DNA from 4 places in the Massilia sp. 01N417 genome. Region 3 is predicted to be linked to each of the others. Evidence: predicted binding sites of a transcription regulator. Region 3 holds the regulator's gene; each other region holds the start of a gene.
The links. Region 3 encodes sigma-54, which starts transcription at its own class of promoters, with help from an activator protein. Its sites were predicted from a motif close to TGGCANGNAANCTGCTTT; they were not measured.
Positions count from the first base shown of each region.

Region 1 (3,206 bases), on a different contig from region 3:
GCGATGCGGTTGCGCGCTTCATCCTCACTCCTTGGCCGGATCGCGGTAGTGGAAGGGATCGGTCGGCGTCGGCTGCTTGGGCAGCACGTTGCGCGGCATCGGCGTGTCGCTTTCGGCAGCCTGCAGCAGCACGGTGGCCATGATCACCGCGGCCTGGCGCAGGTCTTCGGTGCGCAGGTGGTCGAAGGTGTCGAGGTTCGAGTGGTGCACGCGCGAACCGTAGTCGAGCGGGTCCTGGATGAACTGGAAGGCGGGCAGGCCCATGCCGGCCATGACCTGGTGGTCGGTGCCGCCGGTCTTCTTGGCCACGACCTTGTTCGCGCCCAGGCTGTCGAAGGGAGCGAGCCAGTTCTTCAGCACCGGGATCGCCGCGAAGTTACCCTCGGCGTAGATGCCGCGGATCTTGCCCGAGCCGTTGTCGAGGTTGAAGTAGGCGGCCATCTCGTTATAGCCGGGCAGCGGCGTGACCGGGTAGCTCTCCCACATGAACTCGGGCAGCTTGGCGTGCTCCGGATTGCTTGGGCGCGGGCGGGTCGCGATGTGGTTCCTGATATAGGCCAGGGAGCCCAGCAGGCCCTGTTCCTCGCCCGACCATAGTGCAAAGCGGATCGTGCGCTTCGGCTTCACGCCCAGCTGCGAGAGGATGCGCGCCGCTTCCATCACCACCACCGAGCCGGCGCCATTGTCGGCGGCGCCGTCGCCGGCCACCCAGCTGTCCAGGTGGGCGCCCGCCATCACATAGCCGGCCTGGGGATCGCTGCCCGGGATCTCGGCCAGGATGTTGTAGGCGTTCATGTCGCGGTCGTCGAAGTGGACGTTGCTGTTCAGTTCGAGCTTCACTTCGCCGACCTTGGCCAGGCGCGCCAGGCGGCGGTAGTCCTCGGCCGCCATCTCGACTTCGGGCAGGGCGACGGTCTCGCCCTTGCGGTGGAAGTAGCCTTCGCCCTGCACCAGGCCGCCGTTACGGTAGGACATCTTGACCAGCGCCAGCGCTCCTTCCGCCGCCATGAAGCGGTCGATCTCGCGCGCCTGCTCGAAGTATTTCTTGTACATGTCGAACGACTGGTCCGGATCGTACTGCGGCTGGTCGTAGGTCGACAGCTTGCCCAGTTCGGCCTCGTCGTAGCGCTTGAAGGTGGCGCTGGTGTCGTCCTTCGGCGCTTCCGGATAGCTGACCAGCACGATCCTGCCTTTCACCTTGCCCTTGTACTGGGCCAGGTCGCGCACGTGGCGGACCGGCGCCACGACGATCGGCGCGCTCAGCGTGCCGCGGGTCGGCGGCGTCCAGGCCACCGGGATCGCGGTCAGGGCCAGCGGCCGCGGCGCGACCATGCGCACGCTCGAGGATTCGATCCACCAGCCGCGTCCGAAATCGTAGCCTTCGGCGTGGACATTCTTCAGGCCCCAGCTGGTGAACATCTGCTGGGTCCACTTTTCCGCCTGGCGCATGGCCGGCGAATTGGTCATGCGGCCGCCGATGCGGTCGGTCAGGTAGGCCGCCAGGTTCACGACCTGGCCGCGGTTATAGCCTTCGTCGGCGATGCGGTTGATGGTGTTGGCGTCGACCGGTTCGGCACGCGCGCCGAAGCAGAGCAGGGCGATGCCGGCGAGCAGGCCGGCCTTACGAATGTCGCACATAGATCCTCTTGGTTGTATTTGTCAAAAAGGAATTGCGCAAGGGATTCTACGCCTGAGCAAACGGCTGTGCGAACAAGATCTGGGCTTGCGTGTTGCGCAACGATGTTTCAAAATGAAACGTTCATGAAACGTCGATGCCGAAACACGCACGGCGGAACGGCGCAAGTGCTTGAAAACACGGGGTAGGGCGCTGCCGATTGGCTTGGCACGCCGTTTGCATTACTGATGGCATATTCCCGTCAACGCATCATTGAAAGGTAAGAGGACATGAGCCAACTCTCCGCAGGCGCCAAATTCCGCCAGGCCGTGCAGGAAGAACATCCGCTGCAGGTGATCGGCGCGATCAACGCCAACCACGCCCTGCTGGCCAAGCGCGCCGGCTACCGCGCGATCTACCTGTCGGGCGGCGGCGTGGCTGCCGGCTCCCTGGGCCTGCCCGACCTCGGCATCTCGGGCCTGGAAGACGTGCTGATCGACGTGCGCCGCATCACCGACGTCTGCGACCTGCCGCTGCTGGTCGACATCGACACCGGCTTCGGCTCGTCCGCCTTCAACGTGGCCCGTACCGTGCGCTCGCTGATCAAGGCCGGCGCCGGCGCCTGCCATATCGAAGACCAGGTCGGCGCCAAGCGCTGCGGCCACCGTCCGGGCAAGGAGATCGTCAGCCAGGGCGAGATGGTCGACCGCGTGAAGGCCGCCGTCGACGCCCGCACCGACGACAACTTCGTCATCATGGCGCGCACCGATGCGCTGGCCGTCGAGGGCCTGGACAAGGCCGTGGAGCGCGCGGTTGCCTGCGTCGAAGCCGGCGCCGACATGATCTTCCCGGAAGCGATCACCAGCCTGGAGATGTACGCCCAGTTCAAGAAGGCGGTCAAGGTGCCGATCCTCGCGAACATCACCGAATTCGGTTCGACCCCGCTGTTCACGGTCGACGAGCTGGCGGGCGCCGACGTCGACATCGTGCTGTATCCGCTGTCGGCCTTCCGCGCCATGAACAAGGCGGCCGAGAACGTCTACGAGACCATCCGCCGCGAAGGCACGCAGAAGAGCGTGGTCGATACCATGCAGACCCGCGCCGAACTGTACGACCGCATCGATTACCATAGCTTCGAACAGAAGCTCGATGCCCTGTTTGCCCAGAACAAAGCCAAATAATTCGACTACGGAGACCTTAACCATGACCGATCAGACCACGCAGAACGAGACCCCGACGACGTTCAAACCGAAGAAATCCGTCGCCCTGTCCGGCGTCGCCGCCGGCAATACCGCCCTGTGCTCGGTGGGCCGCTCCGGCAACGACCTGCACTATCGCGGCTACGACATCCTGGACGTGGCCGACACCTCCGAATTCGAAGAGATCGCCTACCTGCTGGTGCACGGCAAGCTGCCGACCGCCGCCGAACTGAAAGGCTACAAGGCCAAGCTGAAGATGCTGCGCGGCCTGCCGCAAGCAGTGAAGAGCGCGCTGGAAGCCCTGCCGGCCGCCTCGCACCCGATGGACGTGATGCGCACCGGCGTCTCGGTGCTGGGCTGCACCCTGCCGGAAAAGGACGACCACAACATCC
Region 1 covers NZ_JBFTRS010000015.1:43,467-46,672, reverse strand. Annotated here, with positions in the region: gene AC1DOQ_RS16575 (alpha/beta hydrolase) at 1-22, opposite strand, end outside; gene AC1DOQ_RS16570 (M20/M25/M40 family metallo-hydrolase) at 25-1,638, opposite strand; gene prpB (methylisocitrate lyase) at 1,906-2,796, shown strand; gene prpC (bifunctional 2-methylcitrate synthase/citrate synthase) at 2,819-3,206, shown strand, end outside.
Region 1: the regulator sigma-54 is predicted to act here: its motif matches at 1,842-1,859, upstream of prpB (methylisocitrate lyase).

Region 2 (3,206 bases), on a different contig from region 3:
CTGGAAGCGTTGTGATCGGCGGCCCGGTGGTCCGCGAGGAGCGCGCCGGGCCGGTGGTCTGGACCGCGATCATCGCCGTCACCTGCCTGCTGCTGATGCTGCTCGAGCACATGCTGTGGCTGGTGCTGCCCTTCATCTTCGGCACCGTGATGTACTACACCCTGCTGGGGCCGATGCGGCGCCTGCTGCGCCTGGGATTTTCGCGCAGCGTCTCGTCGATGCTGGTGTGCGCCGTGTTCTTCGGGCTCGCCACGCTGGCGGTGGCGGCCGCGCTGTCGTGGAGCAGCGGTCCGGCGGAGGACAGCGCTTCCTGGAGCGAGACCCTGTCGCTGTACGCGAACGGCGGCGTGGCTTTCGTGCGCAACACGATGGCGCTGCTGGAAGCGAAATTCCCGCTGCTCGCCGAGATGCACCTGACCTCGCTGGTCAACAAGCGCTTCAAGGCCTTCACCGACAACTTCGCCCAGCGCTACCTGGCCACCATCCTGGTCACCGCGGCCGGCTGGCTGCCCTCGCTGCTGCTGGCGCCCTTCCTTGCCTTCTTCTTTTTGCGCGACGGCCTGCGCTTCAAGAAATTCCTGGCGCGCGCGGTGCCGAACGCCTATTTCGAACGCACCCTGTTCCTGCTGCACGAGGTCGACCAGACCGCGCGCCGCTATTTCGAAGGCCTGCTCAAGCTGACCGTGCTCGATACCATCGTGCTGGGCTTCGGCCTGTGGGTGATCGGCGTGTCATCTCCGCTGCTGCTGGGCTTCATCTCCGCGCTGCTGGCCTGGGTGCCTTTCATCGGCTCGGTGGTCGGCTGCGTGATGGTGGTGATCGTCGCCGCCACCGACGCCCCCAGCAATCCGCTGGTCGCCTACGGCGCCATCGTCGTCTTCATCCTGGCGCGCCTGCTGGACGATTTCGTCTTCATGCCGATCACCCTCGGCCGCAGCCTGAAGATCCATCCCCTGATCGCGGTACTGATGATCTTCATCGGCGGCGCCCTGTCCGGCGTGGCCGGCCTGATGCTGGTGCTGCCGCTGCTGGGTGTGGTGATGGTCATCGGCGAAACCCTGGGCCGCCTGATGACCAACCCGCGGCTGCGGGCACGACACCGCTACGCAAGGCGCTTGCGGGAAAAACAGGCGAGCGAGGATCTGCTTGCCTGACGGGCGGCGCTCGACCCAAGATGCATATTGTTGGTTATATTCAATTATTAACCATCTGTCGAGAAATTTGACGTTTGCTCATCCGTGACACTCCCTTTGTAAGGAAAATCAAGGGCTTGACTTAATGGCATAAAAATTGCGATGCGTTTTGCGTCGAAATTCCTTCGACAGTCAAAAACATAGAGGGAGCAAAATGAGAACCAATCGCCATTCCGCATTCCTGCGCAGGGCCATTTCCGCTCTGGCCTTCCTGGCCGCCGGCACAGCCGGCGCCGCCCCGATCTACTGGACAGACTGGCAGGGCGGCGACCTCGACCCCGGTACCGGCTTCAAGGCCCAGGGGACCATCACCACCGCCACCTCGACAGTCACCGTCACATATACCAATGCTGCGGGCGTCGGTTTCTACCAGCCCAGCGGCGGCACCGACTACTGGGGGCCGCGCAACGCGACTTCGCCCTTCACCAGCAGCACGGTCGACAACGCGCCCACCGGCACCGACATCATCGCCTTGCAGTACGCGGGCAGCCAGACGCTGACTTTCTCGCAGTCGGTCGCCAATCCGGTATTCGCCGTCGTCAGCCTGAACGGCAACGGCTACGCCTTCCTGAACCAGGACTTCGATATCCTCAGCTATGGCGCCGGCCTGGGAGCGGCCGCTCCAGGCAACCATAGCTGCGGCTTCTATGGCTGCGGCACCCTGACCAAGCAGGTGGTGGATCTCGGCGGCGGCAATACCGAATACCGGCTGATCGGCACCGGCGAACCGCATGGCACCATCCGTTTCACCGGCACCTTCGACTCGCTGACCTGGCGCAGCCTGACTTCCGAGTACTGGAATGGCTTCACCGTCGGCGTGGAGGGCACCGCGGACGAGGGTCCGCCGCCGAATGACGTGCCGGTGCCGGCGACCTGGCTGCTGATGGCCATCGGCAGCGCAGGCCTGGCTGCGGTCCGTCGCCGCAAGCCGGGCGTGTAGAACCTGGCATGTAGAGCCGGGCTCTACTTCCGTCCTGCCGCCTTCGGCCTGGTCTTGATGGTGGACAGGATGCCCGGCTTGGCCTTGCCCGGCGGCGGGGAGAATGGTGCCGGTTCGCTGCGGCTGTTGCCGCGGCCATTGCGACGGGTGGCCACCTCGATCACCCGGCCCTTCGGCGCGGCGCTGCGGGACTCGGCCACCAGCGGCAGGGCCTTGCGCTCGCTACGCGGCGTGGCTTCCTGCTCGCTGCCGGGCGGCGGCACCAGGTGGCGCTCGCCGTTGCCGATCAGGTCGCCGCGGCCCATGCGTTTCAAGCCTTCGCGCAGCACCGGCCAGTTTTCCGGATCGTAGTAGCGCAGGAAGGCTTTGTGCAGCTTGCGCGTCTTGCCGCTCTTGGCGGTGACGACTGCTTCCGACTCCTCGGTCACCTTGGCCAGCGGATTCTTGCCCGTGTGGTACATGGTGGTCGCCATCGCCATCGGCGTCGGCGTGAAGGTCTGGACTTGGTCGAGGTGGAAATTGTTCTTCTTCAGCCACAGCGCGAGATTCAGCATGTCCTCGTCGGTCGAACCCGGGTGGGCCGCGATGAAGTAGGGGATCAGGTACTGCTTCTTGCCCGCCTCCTTCGAGTACTTGTCGAACAGCGCCTTGAACTCGTCGTAGGTGCCGATGCCCGGCTTCATCATCTTCGACAGCGTGCCCTCTTCCGTGTGCTCCGGCGCGATCTTCAGCAAGCCGCCCACGTGGTGGGTGACGAGTTCCTTCACGTACTCGGGCGAGCGCACGGCCAGGTCGTAGCGCAGGCCGGAGCCGATCAGGATCTTCTTGATGCCCGGGATCGCGCGCGCCTTGCGGTACAGCGAGATCAGCTTGCTGTGGTCGGTACCCAGGTTGGAACAGATGGTCGGGTAGACGCAGGACAGGCGGCGGCAGGTTTCCTCGATCTTCTTGTCCTTGCAGGACAGGCGGTACATGTTCGCGGTCGGGCCGCCGAGGTCGGTGATGGTGCCGGCAAAGTTCTTCGTCGTATCGCGGATCAGCTCGATCTCGCGCAGGATCGACGGTTCCGAACG
Region 2 covers NZ_JBFTRS010000009.1:100,113-103,318, reverse strand. Annotated here, with positions in the region: gene AC1DOQ_RS12035 (cyclic nucleotide-binding domain-containing protein) at 1-15, shown strand, start outside; gene AC1DOQ_RS12030 (AI-2E family transporter) at 12-1,154, shown strand; gene AC1DOQ_RS12025 (PEP-CTERM sorting domain-containing protein) at 1,348-2,133, shown strand; gene AC1DOQ_RS12020 (YgiQ family radical SAM protein) at 2,157-3,206, opposite strand, start outside.
Region 2: the regulator sigma-54 is predicted to act here: its motif matches at 1,280-1,297, upstream of AC1DOQ_RS12025 (PEP-CTERM sorting domain-containing protein).

Region 3 (3,206 bases):
CATCGCCTACGATGCGCGCAAGGAAGTCCTGCTGAACCTGAACGACCCGAGCGGCGTCGACAGGCCCGGCAAGGCCCGCGCCAGTTTTACTTTTTATCCGCGCCGCACTGCGTCGGCCGCGCAACCGGAAGCAGGAAAGCAATGATGGATGTACACGCAGACGCCGCCGCCAACACGAGCGGCGGCAGCACCCTGGTGGCCAAGGGGCTGCAGAAAAGCTACGGCAAGCGCCTGGTGGTGCGCGACGTTTCGCTGCAGGTCGCCTGCGGCGAGGTGGTCGGCCTGCTCGGCCCGAACGGCGCCGGCAAGACGACCTCGTTCTACATGATCGTGGGCCTGGTGCCGGCCGACGCCGGCGCCATCGTCATCAACGGCACCGACATCACGAGCCTGCCGATCCACCGGCGCGCCATGCTGGGCCTGTCCTACCTGCCGCAGGAAGCCTCGGTGTTCCGCAAGCTGACGGTGGAGGAGAACATCCGCGCCGTGCTCGAACTGCAGCGCGAGAACGGCAAGCCGCTGAGCAAGAACCGCATCGAGGAACGCCTCAACGAGCTGCTGGCCGAGCTGCAGATCGAGAAGCTGCGCGAGAACCCGGCGCTGTCGCTGTCGGGCGGTGAACGGCGCCGCGTGGAAATCGCGCGCGCCCTCGCCACCGACCCGCGCTTCGTGCTGCTGGACGAACCGTTTGCCGGCGTCGATCCGATCGCGGTGATCGAGATCCAGCGCATCGTGCGCTTCCTGAAGGAGCGCGGCATCGGCGTCCTGATCACCGACCACAACGTGCGCGAGACGCTCGGCATCTGCGACCGCGCCTACATCATCAACCAGGGTGCGGTACTGGCTTCCGGCCGTCCCGACGATATCATCGCCAACGAATCCGTCCGCCGCGTCTACCTGGGTGAACATTTCCGGATGTAGTCATGAAACAGACGCTGCAACTCAAGACATCACAGCACCTTGCGCTGACACCGCAACTCCAGCAGTCGATCCGGCTGCTGCAGCTGTCCACTCTCGAGCTGCACCAGGAGATTGAACAGGTCCTCAGCGACAACCCGCTGCTCGAACGCCTCGACGATCCGCTCGACCGTTCGGTACGCCTGCTGGCCGACGGCGCGATCAACAACGGTTCGTCGACGTCCACCACGCCCGACTCGCCGCCCTCGTCCAGCCAGGGCGAGGAGGGCAACGGCGGCGCCGAAGCCGAAGGCGGCGGCAGCGACAGCGACAACGGCGATGCCGGCGGCGCCGAGCACGACATGGATTGGGGCGAGCCGGGCCGCTCCGGCAGCGGCGGCGAGGAAGAAGACGGCCGCCCGCAGCTGGAAGCCAGCCCGGTCTCGCTGCGCGAATACCTGATGGAACAGGTGCGCCTGACCTGCATGTCGCCGCGCGATTGCGCGCTGGTCGAGATCGTCGTCGACACCCTCGACGACAACGGCTATCTCGAGGAAACCCTGGACGAGCTGCATGCGCGCCTGCCGGCCGAACTCGAAGTGGAATTCGAGGAACTGCGCACCGCGCTGGCGCTGGTGCAGAGCATGGACCCGCCCGGCGTGGGCGCGCGCAGCGCCGCCGAATGCCTGGCGCTGCAGATCCGCCGCATGCCTGGCGTGCCGCTGGTCACGCGGCGCATGGCACTGACCATCGTCGAACGCTACCTGACCTGGTTCGCGCAGCGCGAATTCAACAAGCTCAAGAAGGCCCTCGACTGCGACGACGAAGACCTGCGCGAAGCCCAGGCCGTGATTCGCCACTGCAATCCGCATCCGGGCGCGGCCTTTGCTTCCGACGTCTCCGACTTCGTGGTGCCGGACGTGATCGTGCGCCGCGCGAAGGATGGCTGGAGCGTGCAGCTGAATCCCGAGGTGATGCCGCGCCTGCGCGTGAACAGCCTGTACGCCACCTTGATGAAGCAGGGGAAATCGGAATCCCAGCTGGCGGCGCAGTTGCAGGAAGCAAAGTGGCTCATCAAAAACATGCGCCAGCGCTTCGATACTATCCTTCGGGTAGCTCAAGCAATCGTGGAGCGCCAGCGGAACTTTTTCTCCCATGGCGCCGTTGCCATGCGGCCCCTTGTTTTACGTGAGATAGCTGATACACTAGGTCTACACGAGAGCACAATTTCTCGTGTCACAACTCAGAAATACATGCTGACGCCGCACGGCATGTTCGAGTTGAAGTACTTTTTCGGGAGTCACGTCGCGACCGAGGCAGGAGGAGAAGCCTCCTCGACCGCGATCCGGGCTCTTATCGTACAACTCACAGGAGCAGAAGACCCCAAGAACCCTTTATCCGACAGCAAGATCGCGGAGATGCTAGGGGAACAGGGAATGGTTATCGCACGCCGCACGGTAGCGAAATACCGCGAGGCGCTGAAGATCCCTCCCGTCAGCCTCCGTAAATCTCTGTAGCAAGCTCTTTCAGCAAGCTCTTGCAGCAAGCTTCTTGCAACAACGCTGCCCTGGTGCGTGGTATGCGCGTACGACAGGCAGCGCATCATCAAAGGAGTGTGTATGAATCTCACTATCAGCGGACATCATCTCGATGTAACCCCGGCAATCCGTGAATACGTACAGAACAAGCTCGAACGCATCACCCGCCATTTCGATCAAGTGATCGACTCCCACGTCATCCTCTGCATTGACAATCTCACCGAGAAAGAAAAACGCCAGAAGGCCGAGATCAACTTGCGCGTCGCCGGCAAGATCGTTCACGTCGCCAGTGCCGCGCACGACTTGTACGCCGCGATCGACATGCTGATGGACCGACTCGACCGGCAGGTGCAGAAGTACAAGCAGATGCTGCAGGATCACAGTAGTACACCGCTCAAGCGCATACCCAACGATGGAGGAGAAGCTGCCGCTACAGCGTGACCATTCCGCTGGCGCAGCACAAGTAACGAAGGGCGCATCTGGCGCCCTTTTCGTTTTCCGGGCCGCGCTACAATGCCGTTTTCCATTTCAATAAATAAAACAACATGATGAGCGAACACGTGCAGACCCGCGTTGCCAACGGCACCGGCATCATTACCCTCGACCGTCCCAAGGCCCTGAATTCGCTGTCGCTGGAAATGGTGCGTGCACTGACGGAGACCCTGCTGGCCTGGCGCGACGATGCGGCCGTCGACGCCGTCGTCATCAAGAGCAGCAGCGAGAAAGCCTTGTGCGCAGGCGGCGACATCCGCTTCTTCCACCAGGCCGGGC
Region 3 covers NZ_JBFTRS010000003.1:221,077-224,282, reverse strand. Annotated here, with positions in the region: gene lptA (lipopolysaccharide transport periplasmic protein LptA) at 1-145, shown strand, start outside; gene lptB (LPS export ABC transporter ATP-binding protein) at 145-921, shown strand; gene AC1DOQ_RS04785 (RNA polymerase factor sigma-54) at 924-2,414, shown strand; gene hpf (ribosome hibernation-promoting factor, HPF/YfiA family) at 2,517-2,876, shown strand; gene AC1DOQ_RS04775 (enoyl-CoA hydratase/isomerase family protein) at 2,984-3,206, shown strand, end outside.

Region 4 (3,206 bases), on a different contig from region 3:
ATGCGCATCGCCCAGCGCTACCGGATTCCCGTGCATCCGATCAGCACCGGCCACAACTGGGGCTACGGCAGCGCGCTCGCGGCGCGCGACGGCTGCGTGATCATCGACCTGTCCCAGCTGCGCGCGATTCTGCATTTCGACGAGGAGATGGGCGTGGTTACCCTCGAGCCCGGCGTCACGCAAGGCATGCTGGCGGAGTTCCTGGCAGGGCGGGGCCACCCGTACATGGTGCCGACCACCGGCGCCGGTCCCCACTGCAGCCTGCTCGGCAATGCGCTGGAGCGCGGCTACGGCGTCACGCCGATCACCGACCATTTCGCGGCGGTGACGGACCTCGAGGCGGTGCTGGCGGACGGCAGCCTGTACCGCTCGGCGATGCGCGAAGCCGGCGGCGAAGACATCGCCCGCCTGTTCAAGTGGGGCATCGGCCCTTACGCCAGCGGCCTGTTCACCCAGAGCGGCCTGGGCATCGTCACGCGGATGAGCATCATGCTGGCGCGCCGTCCGGAAACAGTGAAGGTGTGCCTGTTCAGCCTGAAGGACGACAGCCTGCTCGAGCCGGCCATCGAGCGGATCCGCGCCATCCTCGGCCGCCTGCCCGGCACGGTCGGCGGACTGAACCTGATGAACCGGCACCGCGTGCTGGCGATGTCGGCGCCGTATCCGGCCGATCGCGTCGGCCCCGACGGCCTGATCCCGCAGGAAGTGATCGAGGCGCTCGGCAGCCAGTACCAGATCCTGCCCTGGACCGGCTTCGGGACCCTGTACGGCACCGCGCGCATGGTGAAGGCGGCGCAGAAGGAGATCCGCGCCGCCCTCAAGGGGGTGGCCAGCCGCCTGCTGTTCCTGAGCCAGGACAATGCGAACACGCTGCTGGCGCTGTCGCGCTGGATTCCCGGGCCGGCCGGACGGCGCCTGTCGAGCACCGCCTCGACCCTGGCCAGTTCGATGGAGCTGGTGCTGGGGCGCCCGAACGAGACGGCCCTGCCGCTGGCCTACTGGCGCAATCCGCGTCCGCATGGGGAGGGGCCGCGCGATCCGGCGCGCGACGGTTGCGGCCTGATCTGGTACGCGCCGCTGGTGCCGATGCGCGGCGCCGGCGCGCGCGCCTATGTCCAGATGGTAAGGGAGATCACCCGGCGCCATGGCATCGAGCCGCTGCTGACCTTCACCTCACTCAGCGACAAGCTGTTCGACAGCACGGTGCCGCTCCTGTTCGACCGCGATTCGCCGGCGGCGGTGGCGGCGGCCCAGGCCTGCTACCGGGAACTGATCGCCGCCGGCCGCGAGCGCGGCTGGTTCCCGTACCGCCTGGCGGTCGATGCCATGCCGGATCTGCAGCACCTGCTGGACGACTCGGCGCGCCTGCATGCGCGCCTGCGCCGCGAGCTCGATCCGCATGACCTGCTGGCGCCTGGGCGCTATCACAATTGATAGTAGGCGCAGTTGTGTTAAGTAGTTAACTGTCGGCAAATTTTACAAAATTTTTAAAATCTCCTTTTTGGAATTCTTGAAATGTTAATTTCCCAATAATAATTCTCTTCAAGATCAGTTAGTTATAAAGCATATGTTCAAGCTGGCACGCAGGTTGCTTATATACCTTTGCTGTCGTTAATGCTTAATTAATTCCATCATTGGAGAGAACATGAAGAAGTTACTCGCTTTCGCTGCCTTCGCTGCTACCACCGCCGTGAGCACTGGTGCCTATGCTGCGCCTGCAACGGCGCTGCCGGACGGCCCGCTGTACCTGAAGTTCACCGGTCAAGAACAGATCGCCATCAACGGCGCGACGACTTGGAACAAAAATGGGGTGAACGAGATTAACTGGGGTGTCTTTACTATCGAGACCATGTATAAAGGTTCGGTGAAGACCCCGCACGACTCGCTCGAGGCGATCCAGCCGGCGTTTTTCTTTAATGGCGCCTCTGGCGGCCAAATTACGGGTATGTTTTATGGCATCCAAGCCGGTGACCCAACGACCAATGCGGATAACAAATTCCCGGCAAAAGGTGGCTATCTCGACCTGTACTGGCGCGATAGCAGCACCCAGAGCTTTACCACCACTAATAACCTGAATCCGACCGCAGTTCGTTGCGGCTATAACTGTGCAAATGGCTTCACGGAAGGTACCTTCCTGGCGCGTATCATGTTCGATACCGGCATGGATTCCGGTAGCACCACCAACACCATCGTCGGCACGACCGTTCCGACCCCGGGCGGCTTCTCCGGTTTCGCCGATTCCTACGGTTCGGTCGTGGCCGATGCCATGGTCGATGGCAAGACTGGGCTGTGGGCTGACCAGCTGAACTCGGACTGGTTCAACACCTACCTCGGCATGCGTGACCTGCGTTTCAAGAACAGCTACAACTACAATGCAAATTGGAACGGTGGCCAAAACATCTTGGGCGCAACGATCGACGATCCGGCCCAGGCATACTCCGCCGTACCGGAGCCGGGCGTGCTGTCGCTGATGGGCCTGGCAATGGTCGGCATGGGCGCCGCCCTGCGCCGCCGCGAGAAGAAAGCCGCCTGATAATTCCAGGTGCGCCAACGAAAAGGCCTCTTCGGAGGCCTTTTTTCTTTTGCTGATTGACAACATCAGCGTCTTTCATGTCTACTTGCCAAATGTATATGCGAACCCGCCTTCTCCTGCAGGTCCCGGCAGTCATGCTGATCCTGGCGTGCGTGCCGACCAACCTCGGCAAGCTGGCCGCATTGCTGCTCCTCTGGGCCCTGAGCTTCGGCCGGCTCAGCAAGGTCGAGGCGATCTTCTACGCCTGCGTCTGCGCCTTCTTCACGGCGATGAATGCCGCCTCCCTGAAGCAGGGCATTTTCATGTTCGCCCACCCGGACATCCTGCTGCAGCCGGTCTGGGAGCTGTTCATGTGGGGTTTTTATCTGTTGCACACGCGGCGCCTGCTGAACGGCCCGGCGCCGGCAGGCCGGCGGGCAACCGTATGGGCGCTGGCGCTGGCCTATTCGGCCGCCTTCGCCACCATCCACGACAGCAACACGCTGCTGCTGGTGACGGGCGTGCTGCTGCTGGTGGGGCTGGCGCTGTTCCACGAGCCGCTGGACCTGGCCTATGCGGGCTATATGGTGCTGCTGGGGGCGCTGATCGAATACACGGGCGTGCACAGCGGCCAGTGGGGCTATCCGGGCAATCCGCCGGGCGGCGTGCCGCTGTGGTTCATCACGATGTGGGG
Region 4 covers NZ_JBFTRS010000002.1:113,855-117,060, reverse strand. Annotated here, with positions in the region: gene AC1DOQ_RS02650 (FAD-binding oxidoreductase) at 1-1,434, shown strand, start outside; gene AC1DOQ_RS02645 (PEP-CTERM sorting domain-containing protein) at 1,646-2,533, shown strand; gene AC1DOQ_RS02640 (hypothetical protein) at 2,632-3,206, shown strand, end outside.
Region 4: the regulator sigma-54 is predicted to act here: its motif matches at 1,578-1,595, upstream of AC1DOQ_RS02645 (PEP-CTERM sorting domain-containing protein).